One region of the Micromonospora sp. CPCC 205558 genome, then DNA from elsewhere that is predicted to be linked to it. Evidence: riboswitches for the same ligand, from Rfam matches in the RefSeq annotation. Region 1 holds a riboswitch; each other region holds the start of a gene.

The links. A riboswitch is a leader RNA that binds a small molecule or an ion and turns the genes downstream of it on or off. The one in region 1 is predicted to bind cyclic di-AMP.
Region 2: it holds a riboswitch for cyclic di-AMP, as region 1 does, so the genes downstream of both, V6U86_RS06935 (coiled-coil domain-containing protein) here and V6U86_RS26420 (coiled-coil domain-containing protein) in region 1, are expected to answer to the same signal.
Region 3: it holds a riboswitch for cyclic di-AMP, as region 1 does, so the genes downstream of both, V6U86_RS08540 (C40 family peptidase) here and V6U86_RS26420 (coiled-coil domain-containing protein) in region 1, are expected to answer to the same signal.

Annotation. Positions count from the first base shown of each region.
Region 1 is NZ_JBAKHR010000028.1:35,082-40,349, forward strand. Features, by position in the region: gene V6U86_RS26415 (carbonic anhydrase) at 1-625, shown strand, start outside; gene V6U86_RS26420 (coiled-coil domain-containing protein) at 682-1,701, opposite strand; cyclic di-AMP (ydaO/yuaA leader) riboswitch at 1,706-1,836, opposite strand; gene V6U86_RS26425 (YibE/F family protein) at 2,003-3,373, opposite strand; gene V6U86_RS26430 (heavy metal translocating P-type ATPase) at 3,686-5,268, shown strand, end outside.
Region 2 is NZ_JBAKHR010000005.1:401,285-406,552, forward strand. Features, by position in the region: gene V6U86_RS06920 (alpha/beta fold hydrolase) at 1-414, shown strand, start outside; gene V6U86_RS06925 (HelD family protein) at 523-2,640, shown strand; gene V6U86_RS06930 (cation diffusion facilitator family transporter) at 2,747-3,664, shown strand; cyclic di-AMP (ydaO/yuaA leader) riboswitch at 3,808-3,939, shown strand; gene V6U86_RS06935 (coiled-coil domain-containing protein) at 3,945-5,006, shown strand; gene V6U86_RS06940 (DUF2269 domain-containing protein) at 5,150-5,268, shown strand, end outside.
Region 3 is NZ_JBAKHR010000006.1:257,450-262,717, reverse strand. Features, by position in the region: gene V6U86_RS08550 (pyridoxamine 5'-phosphate oxidase family protein) at 1-359, opposite strand, end outside; gene dcd (dCTP deaminase) at 459-1,037, shown strand; gene V6U86_RS08540 (C40 family peptidase) at 1,112-2,089, opposite strand; cyclic di-AMP (ydaO/yuaA leader) riboswitch at 2,166-2,301, opposite strand; gene V6U86_RS08535 (N-acetylmuramoyl-L-alanine amidase) at 2,537-4,519, shown strand; gene V6U86_RS08530 (C40 family peptidase) at 4,575-5,268, opposite strand, start outside.

The DNA.
Region 1 (5,268 bases):
GGCCCGGGCGTACGCGGAGCTGGTATCCGGCAATCGACGCTTCGTCGGCGGCACGCCACGCCACCCCAACCAGGATGCCGGGCACCGGGCCGCCGTGGCCGACGGGCAACACCCGTTCGCGGTGATCGTCGGCTGCTCCGACTCCCGGCTGGCCGCCGAGATCATTTTCGACCGAGGGCTGGGTGACCTGTTCGTGGTTCGCACGGCCGGGCACACCGCCGGCCCCGAGGTGCTCGGCAGCGTCGAGTACGCGGTGACCGTGCTCGGCACTCCGCTGGTGGTGGTGCTCGGCCACGACTCGTGCGGTGCGGTGCAGGCCGCCCGAGAGTCCGCCGCGACCGGTACCGCACCGAGTGGCCATCTGCGCGCGGTGGTCGACGCCGTGCTGCCCAGCCTGCGCCGGGCCGAGGCCGAGGGCGTGGATGACATTGACGGCATTGTCGACATCCACATCGCACAGACCGTCGCGACGTTGCTCGGGCAGTCCCCGGTGCTTGCCGACGAGGTGACGCGGGGGCGGTGCGCGGTGGTGGGGATGTCCTACCGGCTGGCCGCCGGAGCGGCACGCCCGGTGGCCGCCGTGCCGGCAGGCTTCGCGACGCTGGACTCCCCGGCCACCGTTTGACGCGACGAGGGCCGCTCCGCGTCACGCGGAACGGCCCTCGACGGGGATCGAGCGGGTCAGAGCAGCGACATGTGGACGTGGTCGGTGTGGTTCGATGGCCCGCTGTACGACTTCCAGCCGGTGGCCGGGAACCAGATCTGCCGGTTCCAGATCACGTAGTAGATGCCGAGCCGGTCGGCGTTACGGATGAGGAACGCGGCGACGTTGTTGCCGTACGTCCGGGTGTCTTCGTTGTGCCACGGCGAGAAGCCGCTCTTCTGGAGCGACCAGTCGCAGGCGCGGCCCTTTGGGTGCTCCCACGGCCCACCGGAGCGGTAGCAGCCGACGAACCGGTTGAAGCCGGCCCGCTTGACCTCCTTGTACGCGTGCAGCGTGCGGGGGGTGACGCAGCCGGACGTGGTGGGGTCGTTCTCGCTGCACGACTGGGCCTTCCAGTCACCGTCGGCCGTGCGACCCGGGCCGATCTTCGCGACCGGAGAGGTGGCGTCCACCAGGCCGCCGGTGAAGCCCTTACCGCCGACGAGGGAGAGCGCCTTGTCGGCCTCGCTCTTCCGCTTCGCCATCAGGGCGGTCTGCTTCTGCTGCTCCCGAACCTCCGTGTCGAGGGCCAGCTTGGCCTGCTCGGCGCGGGCCTTCACCTCGTTGACCTCGGAGAGCTTCTTCTCGTTGACCATGTTCATCTCGTCGAGCACGGCCGCGCGCTGGACGAACGAGTCGGGGGCGTCGCTCTCCAGCAGCATCGCGATCGCGCCGATCCGGCCGGTCCGGTAGGCCTGGGCGGCGATCTGCCCGACCTGCGGGGCCAGCGCTGCCAGGTCGGCGTTGGCCCGGTCGACCTCCGCGGCCAACTCGCTCTGCCGCTTCTTGGATTTGTCCAGCTTGGACTTGGCGGCGGAGTAGTCGCGGTTGGCCTGCTCGATGACGTCGTTGAGCAGCTTGGGCTCGCCGTCCTCCTCGTGCCCGGACGGTGTGGGGTTCGTCGGGGCGGCGACCGCCGGGATTGGCCCGGCGAGCACGGTCAGTGCGGCGATCACGGCCACCGCGGGTGTCAACCAGCGGCGTAGGGGTGCCGTCACAATGTTCCCTTCCGTCGACCGCCGACCGGGTTAGCTGACGGGTTCGGGGCGGAAGCGGCCCCTACCGCTGACGCGGATTCACCCCAGGTACCTGGGTCCCCGGCTCGCCGGTTGGCGATTGGGCGGTGGCACCGCAGGCGCCGCTTCGCGCCTTCATCGGTAACCGGCAGCGAGGTTACCCGAGAGTCGACCGGGTGAGCTACGCCTGGATGCCGATCAAAAGCGTCATTTCGCCATAACGTTAAGTGACCAGTGACGCGGTTCTCAGGGTGGATGCCCGATCTGGTCACGCTGAGGAGTGTCACCATGCCGTATCCGTGCTCCTGTTCGACTCCGGCCACCGGTCGGTGGCCTCGGATGGGGGTGCGGCCCGCGGCCGGTTCAGCTCGTTGGAGCCGGCCGTTCGCGGTGAGATGAGTGCGGCCAGTGCCTCCGTGCGACGCGGCTGGGGTCGCGACGCGGGCGTGTCGGCGGACGGCGTCGCATCGGTGCGCCCGGCGGCGGTCACGACGGCGGCCAGCCCGGTGGTCAGCGGCACGGCGGCGATCAGACCGAGGGTGGCGACCGCGCTGCGGACGATCTCCTGAGCGAGGAACTCACTGGTGAGGATCTGCCCGATCGGTCGCGAGTCGGCGGTGAGCAGGAGCAACAGGGGTAGCGAGGCGCCCGCGTACGCCAGGACGATGGTGTTGACGGTGGAGGCGATGTGCGCGCGGCCGACCCGGGTGGCCGCCCGGTACAGCTGCAACCGGGTCAGCCCGGGGTTGGCGTTCGCCAATTCGGTGACGGTGGCCGCCTGGGTGACAGTCACGTCGTCGAGCACTCCGAGCGATCCGATGATGATCCCGGCGAGCAGCAGACCGTGCAGGTCCACGTCGCCCTGGAACATCGACAGGGTGGTGGCGTCCTCGCTGCCGAAGCCGGTGAGGTGGGTCGCGGCCGTAGCGATGGTGGCGAGTACGCCGGTCAGCACCAGGCTGCCCAGGGTGCCGAGCACAGCGACAGAGGTCTGTGCGGTGACCCCGTGCGTCAGATAGAGCACCACGAACATGATCAGGGCGGCGCCCACCACCGCCACCAGCAGTGGTGACCTGCCGGCGCCGATGCCCGGCAGCACGAAGGTGAGCAGGATGGCGAAGCTGGCGGCCAACCCGGCGAGCGCGGCCAGACCCCGCCACCGGCCGAACGCGACGATCGCGGCCGCGAAGACCACCGCCAGCCACACCATCGGGGTGCCGCGCTGGTGCTCGGCGATGTTCCAGTTGCTGGTGGTGGGATCGGTGGGATCGGCCAGCTCGACCAGGATGACCTTGTCGCCGACCTCGACCCGTGGTGCGCCGGGTCCGTCCGGCACCGGGGTCCGTACCTGTTGGCCGGCGGTCGGCCCGTCGTCCACCCGGACGTCGACAGTGCCGCACCGTCGGTCGCCGACCCCCGGTGTGCCGTCGGGGACCGACGGCATCGGCGGGCACGGCTCGCTCACCACCCGGGTGACCGTGCCGGAGTAGCGCGGCAGGTCCGCGCCACCGTCGGTCTGCGGTGACCCGCTGCGCGGCCAGAGCAGCACCGCGGCGAGCACGGTGGCGACGAAGAGGGGTACCACCGTCACGACGAGGATCCGTCGCGCCCTCGGTGGGGCGGACGGAGCCGGGCGGGTGTGGTCGGAACCCAAGGCGAGACTCCCAACGATCCAGTGCGGGGTACGGGTCAGCGGGCCGGGCGGTTCACCGTTTCGGTGGGAATGCGGCGGGCGGCGGGGCGTATCGCTGCCAGACGACCGCTTGATCACGGACGGTCAGTGTTCGGCCTGGTCGGCCGGGGGGCGACGTCAGGTCGTGGCGGCGTCGGTGCCCAACTGTGCAGCGGCATACGGAGGGCCATCGCGGGAGATGCTAGCCAGCCCGCCCGCGGGTTGCAGGTCGTGGCGGAGTGTCGGGTGGCCGAACCACTCGCGTGACGGCCCCCGGGGCGGCATGTTGGAACCATGCCCGCTCCGTCACCGCCCGAACCCGATCACCCGCAGCGCGCCGGACCCACGCCGCACGACAAGCACGCCGGGCACGACAAGCACGCCGGGCACGATCCGGCGATGTTCCGCCGCCGGTTCTGGGTCTGCCTGGTGTTGACCATCCCGGTGGTGCTGACGAGTCATCTCGTGTCGAATCAGTTGGGCCTGGCCGGGGAGGGTGTTCCCGGGCGGCCCTGGGTGGGCCCGGTGCTCGGCTCGGTGGTGTTCTGGTGGGGCGGTTGGCCGTTCCTGGTCGGCGCGGTCCGCGAGGTGCGGGACCGGGCGCCCGGGATGATGCTGCTGGTCGCGATGGCGATCACCGTCGCGTACGCCGCGTCCCTGGCGACCAGCCTCGGCGCCTTCGACCTGGACTTCTGGTGGGAGTTGGCCGCGCTGGTCACCATCATGCTGCTCGGGCACTGGCAGGAGATGAAGGCCATCGGGCAGGCGCAGGGCGCGTTGGCGGCGCTGGCCGCGCTGTTGCCGGACGAGGCCGAACGGGTGGCGGCGGACGGACGGGTCGAGGCGGTGCCGGTGACCGGTCTGCGGATCGGGGACGTGGTGCTGGTCCGGCCGGGAGGTCGGGTGCCGGCGGACGGCCGGGTGGTCGAGGGCGGTGCCGAGCTGGACGAGTCGATGATCACCGGCGAGTCGCGACCGGTCGCCCGGTCGACGGGCGACCGGGTGGTGGCCGGCACCGTCGCCACCGACTCGGCGATCCGGGTACGCGTGGAGGCGGTGGGTGAGCAGACGGCCCTCGCCGGCATCGAGCGGATGGTCGCGCAGGCCCAGGCCTCCGGTGGACGGGCCCAGCTGTTGGCCGACCGGTTCGCCGCCGCGCTGTTCTACCTGGCCACCGGCACCGCCGTGCTGACCGTGCTGGTCTGGACCGCGCTCGGTCAGCCGGACGAGGCGGTGGTCCGTGCGGTCACCGTCCTGGTGATCGCCTGCCCGCACGCGCTGGGTCTCGCCATCCCGCTTGTCGTCGCGCTCTCCACCGCGCTCGCCGCGCGGTCCGGGATCCTGGTCAAGGACCGGTTGGCGTTGGAGCGGATGCGGACGGTCGGCGCGGTGCTCTTCGACAAGACCGGCACGCTGACCCGGGGCGAGCACGGGGTGACCGATTTGGTGGCGGCGCCGGGCATCGAACGGGACGAGGTGCTGCGGATCGCGGCCGGCGTCGAGTCGGAGAGCGAACATCCGTTGGCCCGGGCGATCGTGGCGGCGGCCGGGTCGACCGGCCCGGCCCGGGCCGCCGGGTTTCGGGCGATGCCGGGCCGCGGGGTGCAGGCGACAATCGACGGTACGCAGTACGCGGTGGGCGGGCCGGCGCTGCTGCGGGAGCTGGGCCTTCCGCTCCCGGCGGAGGTGGAGGCCGCGACCGCGCGGTGGTCGGCACGGGGTGCGGCGGTGTTGCACCTGGTGCGGCTGCCGGACACCGTGCTCGGTGCGTTCGCGTTGACCGACGAGGTGCGTCCGGAGGCCCGGCGCGCCGTCGACGAGTTGCGCGCCGAGGGTGTCCGGATCATCGCCATGATCACTGGTGACGCGCGGCCGGT
Region 2 (5,268 bases), on a different contig from region 1:
AACGCGCTGCAACCCAGCATCCGGTGGATGCTCTTCGGCGACCGCTGCGAAGCGGCCGACATCCGCCTGGTCACGTCGGCGGTGGCTCGCGCCTCGCTGCGGTCGATCGGTGGGTTCCGGGCGTCCATCGGCACCCAGCACCGGCTGGACACCCTCGCCGCGTTGGCCCACCTGCCGGCTGCCGCCCTGGTCGGCGACCGGGACCGGCTGACCCCACCGCCGTGCGCCGAGTCGATCGCGGCGGCGCTGCCGGCCACCGAGCTGACCGTCTGCCCCGGGGCCGGGCACATGCTGATGATGGAACGCCCGGACGAGGTCAACGCCGCGCTCACCGGCGTGCTGCGGCGGGTGCTCGCCGAAACGCCACCGGCCCACCATGCCGCCACCGCGACCCCGGCCGAGACGGGTGCCTGAGCACGTTCGCGCACCTCGGGCGCGGCGGGTCGAGCCGAGGGCCGTACCCTTCTGCGGTTGGCCCGCGCGGTTCCCGCCGCCTGCCAGCGACCTTTGAAGGAGCGTGCGTTGACCGACCAGAACGGCCTGGAGCAGGAGATCGCCGTCGAGCAACGGCACCTCGACCGGGTGTACGCCCGGCTGGCCGAGCTGCGGCGGTCGGCCGTCCGCGCCGAGCGCGACGGCTACCGGATGGCGCGGGTGGGCACGCACGGCGCACTGGTCGAGCGCGACGCGATGGTCTTCCACGCGGCGCAGCGGCGGCACACCCTGGACGCCGAGCACGAGGGGCTGGTCTTCGGCCGGCTGGATCTGCGCGACCGTCAGGTGCTGCACGTCGGGCGACTCGGAATCCGCGACGAGGACGCCGTCACGCTGGTCGTCGACTGGCGCGCGCCGGCCGCCGCCGCCTTCTACCAGGCCACCCCGGCGCAGCCGCTGGACGTGGTGCGGCGCCGCACGATCCAGTCCCGCGCCGAGCGGGTCACCCGGATCGAGGACGACCTGCTGGACCCGAACGCCGCCCCGGAGGGGATGACGGTCGTCGGTGACGGCGCGTTGCTGGCCACCCTCTCCAAGGCCACCGGTCGGGGCATGCGCGACATCGTGGCGACCATCCAGCGGGAGCAGGACGAGGCGATCCGCTCGCCCGGCTCGGGGGTGACCATCGTCGCGGGCGGCCCCGGCACCGGCAAGACCGCGGTGGCCCTGCACCGGGCCGCGTTCCTGCTGTACTCCGACCGCAGTCGCTACGCGGGCGGCGGAATCCTGGTGGTCGGCCCGTCGTCGGTCTTCGTCGAGTACATCGGCTCCGTGCTGCCGTCGCTCGGTGAGGACACCGCGACCCTGCACTCGCTGGGCACCCTCTTTCCGGGGATGAGCGCCACCCGTACCGACCCGCCCGAGGTGGCGGCGGTGAAGGGCTCGCTGCGGATGCGCCGGGTGCTGGAGCGCGCGGCCCGCGACGCGGTGCCGGGCGGCCCAGGTGAGCTGCGCCTGCTCTACCGGGGCACGCTGCTGCGGCTGGACCGGGCCGCGCTGGACCGCATCCGGGACCGCGCGCTGCAACGCGGCGCGCGGCGCAACGAGGTGCGCCGGGCCGGTTTCGACGGGGTGTTCGCCGCGCTGTGGGCGCAGGCCCGTGAGCTGAGCAGCGGTCGGCTGCCGGAGCAGCCGGCCTTCGAGGCGGAGATCGCCGAGCGGTCGGAGTTCCGGGAGTTCCTCAAGGCGTGGTGGCCTCGGCTGCACCCCCGGCACGTGCTCGGCTGGCTGGCGCAGCCGGACCGGCTGCGCCGGTACGCCGGGGGGATCCTCTCCTCGGCGGAGATCCGGCTGCTCGACGCCGCGTACCGGAACCTGGACTCGGCCGGGCTGACCATCGCCGACGTGGCGCTGCTGGACGAGTTGGACGCGCTGCTCGGTAAGCCCGCGCAGCCGGCCCGGGCGCGACGCGATCCCTTCCAGCTCGCCGGTGGTGTCCGCGAGCTGAGCACCCTCGGCGAACGGCAGCGGGCCGCTCGCGCGGCGGCCCGGGAGCGTCCGGAGGACTACCGGGATTACGCGCACGTGGTTGTGGACGAGGCGCAGGACGTCTCGCCGATGCAGTGGCGGATGCTCGGTCGGCGCGGCCGACTGGCCTCCTGGACCGTGGTGGGCGACCCCGCGCAGACCGCGTGGACCGGCGATCCGGAGGAGTTGACCCGAGCCCGCGACCAGGCGCTGGGCCGGCGCAAGCGACACGATTTCACGCTCACCACCAACTACCGCAACTCGGCGGAGATCTTCGCGGTGGCGGCGGCGGAGATCCGCCGGCTCTACCCCGACCTGCCGCTGCCGACCGCCGTCCGCTCCACCGGCGTCGAACCGGTCGAGCTGGTGGTGCCCGCGCCAGGGTTGGAGACCGCGACCGTGGAGGCCGCCGCCGGCCTGCTGGCCGAGGTGGAGGGCACGGTCGGGGTGATCACGCCGGTCCCCCGCCGCGACGAGGTCGCTGGTTGGCTCGGCGCGCTCGGCGCGCCCAGGTTGCAGGTGGTGACCAGCTTGGAGGCCAAGGGCATGGAGTACGACGGGGTGGTGCTGGTCGCCCCGAGTGAGATCCGGGCGGATCCGGGTGCCGGGGTACGCACCCTGTACGTGGCGCTCTCCCGGGCCACCCAGCGGCTCACCACCATCGACCCGACCGGCTGACGTGCGCGGACTGCCGCCAGCGAGAGGCGCTGCGCGTACACTTGCACACATAGCGATGTGAGCATACATTTGACCGGGTCCCGGCCGGCGGCGGAAGGTAATTCTCGTGGGCGCAGGTCATGACCACCACCATGGGTCCGTCGCCAATGCCGCACACCAGCACCGGGGTCGACTCTGGGCGGCGTTCGGGCTGCTCGCCACCCTGATGATGGTCGAGGCGGTGGCCGCTCTGCGCACCGGCTCGCTCGCCCTGCTCTCCGACGCCGGGCACATGTTCACCGACGTGCTCGGCATCGGGATGGCGCTCGCCGCGATCACGGCGACCCGGCGGGCCACCGGCGATCCGCAGCGCACCTTCGGGCTCTATCGACTAGAGGTGCTCGCCGCGCTGGCCAACGCCCTCCTGCTCTCCGGCGTCGCGATCTACGTGGTGATCGAGGCGCTTCGCCGTTTCGGCGACCCACACGAGGTAATCGCCGGCCCGATGCTCGCGGTGGCCGTGCTCGGCCTGCTCGCGAACATCGCCGCCTTCGCCCTGCTGCGCGCCGGGGCTCGGGAGAGCATCAACCTCCAGGGCGCCTACCTGGAGGTGCTCGGCGACCTGCTCGGCTCGCTCGGCGTCATCGGCGCGGCGCTGCTCATCACGGTCACCGACTGGTGGTGGGCCGACCCCCTGGTCGCGGTCGCCATCGGCGTGTTCATCCTGCCGCGTACCTGGCGGCTGGCCCGTGCCGCCATCCGCATCCTGGTGCAGGCCGCACCGGAGCACCTCCAGGTGACCGCCGTGCACGACCGGCTGGCGGCGGTCCCCGGTGTCGTCGAGGTGCACGACCTGCACGTCTGGACGCTCACCTCGGGCATGGAGGTGGCCTCGGCACACCTGACCATGGCACCCGGCGCGGAGGTCGGCGCGGTGCTCACCGCGGCGCGTACGGCCCTGCACGACGACTTCCGCATCGAGCACGCGACGTTGCAGATCGAGCCCGGTGCCACCTCCGGAGCGTGTGGCTCCATCGAGTGGTGACGGGGCTTTTCAGAGCATTGCTCGACTTTCGGCCCAATTTTCGGTGATGACGCACGCACCGTCCGTCACATTGGCTGCAGCCGCCCCACCGGCACCGGTAGGCTCGGTCCCGGCCTCCACCAGGCGGCGCCTCCCGGCGCCGGTGGCGGTCGCCGCCTAATCGCCCAACTGGGCGAACCGGGGAACCATGTTCCTGGGGTGCATCCGCGTCAGCGGTAGGGATCTTCCGTCCCGAACCCGTCAGCTAACCCGGTCGGCGGCTGACGGAAGGACATGCGCAGTGGCACCAGCACGACCACCCGCCGCCCGACTGGCGGCCCTGATCGTCGCGATGTTCGCCCTCGGCGTCGCGCTTCCGGCCGGCACCGCCTCGGCCGCTCCCCCGACCGGCCTGCGAGCTGCCGCACCCGACTCCGACGAGGAGGGCGGCACCCCGGCGTTGCGCGCCCAACTCGAGGCGGCCAGCAAGGGCTATCTGGACGCGAAGCGCGCCCTGGACACCTCCGTACAACGGCAGCAGCAGCTCGCCACCCAGCTGAAGACCATCGAGGTCGAGATCGACCAGCGCAACGGCAAGGTCGGCGAGATCGCCGAAGTGGCGTACCGGACCGGACGGCTCGGCGCGATGTCGGCGCTGCTCAACAGCAGCACTCCGGAAGGCTTCATGGACCGGGCGGCCGCGCTGGACGCGGTGGCCGCCAACGAGGACCGGGTGCTGCGCGACCTGTTGAAGAGCAAGGACCAGGCCAACCGCACCCGGGTCGCCCTGGACAGCGAGATCCTCGAACAGCGCAAGCAGGTCACGGTGATGGCCAAGCGCAAGGAACAGGCCGAACGGGCCCTGGCCGTGGCCACCACACCCAAGACGCGGACCACCGCCGACACCTCCAACCGGGGCACCTCCACCGCCAACGCGACGGCGGCGCCCCGCAACTCCGACGGCTCCTGGCCGTCGGAGTCGTGCAGCGTCAACGACCCCACGCCGGCCAGCGGGTGCATCACCCCGCGCACCCTGCACGCGCTCAACCAGGCGAAGGCCGCAGGCTTCACCCGGTACGTCTCGTGCCACCGCCCCAGCGGCTCCGGTGAACACCCGAAGGGTCGGGCCTGCGACTTCGCCGCGCAGAAGGGTGGCTTCGGCGGCGCCGCGACCGGTGGCGACAAGACCTACGGCAACAACCTGGCCGCGTACTTCATCCGCAACGCGGACCGGCTCGCCGTGCTCTACGTGATCTGGTACCGGCAGATCTGGCTGCCCAGCAGCGGGTGGAAGTCGTACAGCGGGGCGCACGGCACCCCGTCCACCGACCACACCAACCACGTACACCTGTCGGTCTACTGACCCGCGCGTGGTGATGCCTGTGAGTCGTCCTGGCGACTCACAGGCATCACGCACGTCCGGGGCCGGGCTACGTCGCCGGGCGTACCCCTGATGTCGTCGCTCGTCGGACGACCCGGTCGGGGGCCGGCGGGCAGCATCGCGGTATGCCTCGGATCCGACCCACCACCCGCAAGGCGCTGCTCACCCTGCACCTCGTCACCTCGCTCGGCTGGCTCGGCACCGACCTGGTGCTGCTCACCCTCGGCGTCGCCGTGCAGCGGGG
Region 3 (5,268 bases), on a different contig from region 1:
AGCCGCCAGTCGACCTGCGGCTCGGCCCGGGCGCTCTGCGCCAGCTGCGCCACCCGGACCGGATCGGTCACCGGACGGGCCCGCCCCGCCACGTACGCCTCGTCGTCGCTCTCCTCAGCGGGGAACGAGTGCAGCGCGTAGCGGCCGTCCCGTTCGAGGTCACGGCGCTTGGGCGAGTCGATGATGAAGCAGAACAGCCCCTCGGTGGTGATGACCGGGGAGACCGGATGGACGCGGGGCCCGCCGTCGGCGCGGACCGTGGCCAGATAGCCGAAGCCCGGCCCGTACTGCTGGAGGAGAACGCGGATCCCGTCGGCGAGTCGGGGCTCGTCGGCGGCGAATTCGGACCAGGAAGCCATGTGGGCATTCTATCGAACAAATGTACGAGCAGCGACCTCGACGCGCTGGTCACCGGCACCGAATCCGGCCACTTTTGGCGACGCGGCTATGGTGGTCCGATGCTGCTCTCCGACCGCGACCTGGTCTCCGAGATCAAGGCCGGCACGCTGGGCCTGGAGCCGTTCGAGCCCACCCTGGTCCAACCGTCCAGCATCGACGTCCGACTCGACCGGCTGTTCCGGGTCTTCAACAACCACCTCTACACCCACATCGATCCCGCCATGCAGCAGGACGACCTGACCTCGGTGGTCGAGGTCCCCGACGGCGAGCCGTTCGTGCTGCACCCGGGGGAGTTCGTCCTCGCCTCGACACTGGAGGTCATCTCGCTGGGCGACCAGCTCGCCGGCCGGCTGGAGGGCAAGAGCTCCCTGGGCCGGCTCGGGCTGCTCACGCACTCCACCGCGGGTTTCATCGACCCGGGCTTCTCGGGTCACGTGACGCTGGAACTCTCGAACGTGGCGAACCTGCCGATCACCCTGTGGCCGGGCATGAAGATCGGCCAGCTCTGCATCTTCCGGCTCTCCTCGCCGGCCGAGCACCCGTACGGCTCGGTGGTCTACGGCTCGCGCTACCAGGGCCAGCGGGGGCCGACACCCAGCCGCGCCTGGCAGCACTGGCGCACCTGGCCCACCCGCTGAGGTTCAGCCGCTAGGACCGAGACGACGAGGGCCCGCCGCGACGGATCGCGACGGGCCCTTCGGTCATCCAAGGGTCAGCCTGGGCGGCCGTAGCTGTGGATCGGGCCGTCGTCGACCTTCTTCATCTTGACCGGTTGACCGGCCTGCGAGGCGTGCACCACCCAGCCGCCGCCGACGTACATGCCGACGTGGTGGATGTCGCTGTAGTAGAAGACCAGGTCGCCGGGGCGCAGGTCGCCCCTGCTGACGTTCTTCGTGACCCGGCTCTGCGCGGCGGCGTTGTGCGGCAGGGACACGCCGGCCTTCGCCCAGGCGGCCAGCATCAGCCCGGAGCAGTCGTACGAGTTCGGGCCCTCGGCACCCCACACGTAGGGCTTGCCGATCTGCGCGCAGGCGAACTTGACCGCGGTACCTGCGGCGCCGCCGGGGTAGCTACCCGGGCAGGGCGCCGGGCGCAGCGGGCCGCCGCCGCCGTTGCCGTACACCTTGAGGCGCAGCTTCTGCAGGCGGTCGATCTCTTCGTTGATCTGCTTCTTCTTCGCCGCCAACTGAGCTTCGGTGCGGGCCAGCTGGGACACCATCTCGTCGAGCGGCGCCTTCTGCGCGGCCAGCTGGTCGCGCAGGTCGGCCACCTGGCGTACGTCCTTCTGCTGGTTGTGCGCGAAGCGGTCGAGGATTTCGAGCTGGCCGACCACCTCGCTGGGCGACCGGCTGCCCAGTACGGCGTTGACGGTCGAGACGTTCTCACCCATGTAGGCACGTGCGGCCAGGGCGCCGACCTTGTCCAACGCGGCGTCGACCTGACGCTCCAGCGGGGCGATCCGGGCGGCCAGCGCGTCGGCCTGCTTGCGCTTCGCGGCGAGGTCGGCGCGGGTGGCGTTGTGCCGTTCGATGATCGGTTCGAGCTTGTTCCAGTCGGCGTCGATCTGGCGCTCGATCTCGGCGACGGACGGGTCGGCGTGGGCCGCCGTGGCACTGCCGGTCAGGACGACGGCGATGCCGGCCAGCGCGGCGAGTGCGGTGGTGAAGCGGGACCAGCGTGGGCGCGGCACGATCGACGCAGGGCCGGCTGATGCCGACCGCTCGGACGACGGCCGCGGGGCATGGAGTGCCACCGGGGTTCCGTACTCCTTCTTCCTGACCGCCTACCGGGTTAGCTGACGGGTTCGGGCGGGAAGTCGGCGCCCTACCGCAGTGGCTGCGGATTCACCCCGAGGGACCTGGGTCCCCGGTTCGCTCGGAAACGACTCGGCGGTGTCGGTCCGTTACCGCCCGGGTTGGGCGGAGCTGCTGTCGGGCCGACGAATGACCAGAGTAGAGACGCTTGTTACCGATCCGCAACCCGTTCGGCCGTGACACTCCGTACCGATTGGGCGAGGTCACCGACCGTGTGTGAAGAATTCTTTCCGCACGCTTCGATAGATAGAAAGGTATTGACCTGGCCTGCCGGGCGGCGCGATGGTGACCTGACCTCACTCCGCGAGAATCTAGGGGGTTCGATGCACCATTCAACCCTGTCCGCCGGCTGGCGCGCACTGCTCGCCGCCACCGTGGTCGCCGCAGCGACCACGGTGCCATTCTCCGCCGGCCCGGCCGCCGCCGCGCCAACCACCGACCGCCAGCAGCAGTACGCCGCCGCAGCCACCGAGTACGGCGTGCCGACGGTCGTGTTGCTCGGCGTCTCCTACCTGGAGTCGCGCTGGGACGCCAACGCCGGCACACCGAGCACCAGTGGCGGCTACGGCCCGATGCACCTGACCGATGCGCGGCACGTGGCCGCCCTACCCGGGCGCGGTCACCACGACGCCGGAGCCGAGGACCCACGCGGCGACGACTCCCGTCCCGCCCGGGTCCCCGCGCCCCGGCCGGTCGAGGCCCCAGCGCCGTCCACCACCGCGTTGCAGACCGTGGACGCCGCCGCCACGCTGACCGGCGTCGCCCCCGAGGCGCTACGCACCGACGCCGGCCTCAACATCCGGGGTGGGGCCGCGCTGCTGAGCGCGTACCAACGGGAGTTGGGCGCTCCGGTGGGCGCGGACACCGACCCGGCTGCCTGGTACGGCGCGGTGGCCCGCTACTCCGGCGCGGACAGCGCCGACGCCGCCGCCGCCTTCGCCGACGAGGTCTTCACCACCATCGGCGCGGGCGCGTCCCGGATGACCGACGACGGCCAGCGGATCACCCTGCCGGCCCGCGCGGTGCGACCCGAACGTTCCTGGTTGGACCGTCTGGGCCTGCGCCGGCTGGCCCGCCCGGACGGGGTGGAGTGCCCGCGCACCATCTCCTGCGAGTGGATCCCGGCCCCCTACGAAGCGTTCGGCGACGGGGACTACGGCAACCACGACCTCTCCGACCGGCCCGCCCGGCAGAAAATCGAATACATCGTCATCCACGACACCGAGGCGAGTTGGGCGACGACCCTGCAACTCGTCCAGGATCCGACCTACGTGAGCTGGCACTACTCGCTGCGCTCGGTCGACGGGCACATCGCCCAGCATGTGTTGACCAAGGACGTCGGCTGGCACGCCGGCAACTGGTACGTGAACGCGAAGTCGATCGGGCTGGAACACGAGGGCTTCGCGGCGCAGGGGACCTGGTACACCGAGGCGATGTACCGGACCTCGGCGAAGCTGGTCCGGCATCTGGCGCTGCGGCTGGGCATCCCACTGGACCGCCAGCACATCATCGGGCACGACAACGTGCCCGGCACCACCGCCGCGACCGTGCCCGGAATGCACTGGGACCCGGGGCCGTACTGGGACTGGACGCACTACTTCGACCTGCTGCACGCACCTCGACTGGACACCGGCACGCCGGCCACCGGGCTCGTCCGGATCGACCCGGACTACGCCACCAACCAGCCGGCGTTCACCGGCTGCGTCACCGCGGGCGTGCCGTGCGCGCCGCGCGGCTCCTCGGCGGTGGTGCTGCGGAGCGCACCGTCCGCTGACGCGCCGCTGGTCAACGACATCGCACTGCGCCCGAACGGCACCCCGAACACGATGGCCGTGTCGGACCACGGTGCCCGGGCATCCGCCGGGCAGACGTACGCGCTGGCCGGGCGGCAGGGCGACTGGACGGCGATCTGGTACCTCGGGCAGCGGGCCTGGTTCCACAACCCGGCGTCCGCGCCGACCGCCAGCTGGACCGTCGGTGTGGTGGCCACGCCGAAGCCCGGACGGGCCACCATCCCGGTGTACGGACGGGCGTACCCGGAGCAGGCGGCGTACCCGGACGGGGTGCCCTACCAGACCATCTCGCCCCTGCAGTACACCCTGGCCGCCGGGCAGCGGTACGCCGTCGGCGCGGTGCTGGCCGGCGAGTACTACCGGGCCAGCACGTTCGACGGCTCCTCGCCCGGCGACTGGACGGTGATTCGCGGCAAGAACCGCTACGCGCAGATCCAGTTCGGCCACCGGATCATGTACGTCGACCTCGCCGACGTGCAGCTGTTGCCGTCCCCGGTGGGCGCGCCTCGCTGAGAACCACGACGGCCCCCGGTCGGTGACCGGGGGCCGTCGTGTTGCGCGAGGTGGATCAGCCAGGTCTACGGAACCCGGCGACGGGCATGGTGTTGATGCTGGACACCTGCACCGGTTTGCCGGCACGTGGTGCGTGCACCATCTGGTTGTTGCCCAGATACAGCCCGACATGACTCAGGCCGGCGAAGAAGAAGACCAGGTCACCGGGGCGGGCGTCGGCGCGCGCGATGGCCTTGCCCTCATTCCACTGATCACCGGTGTGGTGGGTGAGGTAGATCCCCGCCGCCTTGTAGGCGTACTGGGTCAGCCCCGAGCAGTCGAACGAGTTCGGGCCGGTGGCGCCCCAGACGTACGGCTTGCCGACCTTCCCGCAGGCGGTCTTGATCGCGGTACGGGCCGCCGCGTTGACCACTCCGTTGATGGTCGGGCAGGACGCGGTCTTGACCGTGGTCTTCGGCATCGACGCCTCGAGCTGCTTGATCTCGGCGTCGATCTGCTTCTTCTTGGCCGCCAGATCGTTCTGCTGCCGGGTCTGGGTGACGATCAGCGCGTCCAGCTTCTGCTTCTCGCCGTCGTACTTGGCCCGCACGGCCAGCACGCCCTCGACCTCCTTGCGCTCCTGCGCGGCGAGCCGGTCGAGGATGGTGAGCTGCTCGGTGAGCGTGTCCGGCTTGGCGCTGACCAGCAGCGCGCCGATGTCGTGCGACGGGCCCGAGATGTAGTACCGGGAGGCGAGATCGCCGACCCGG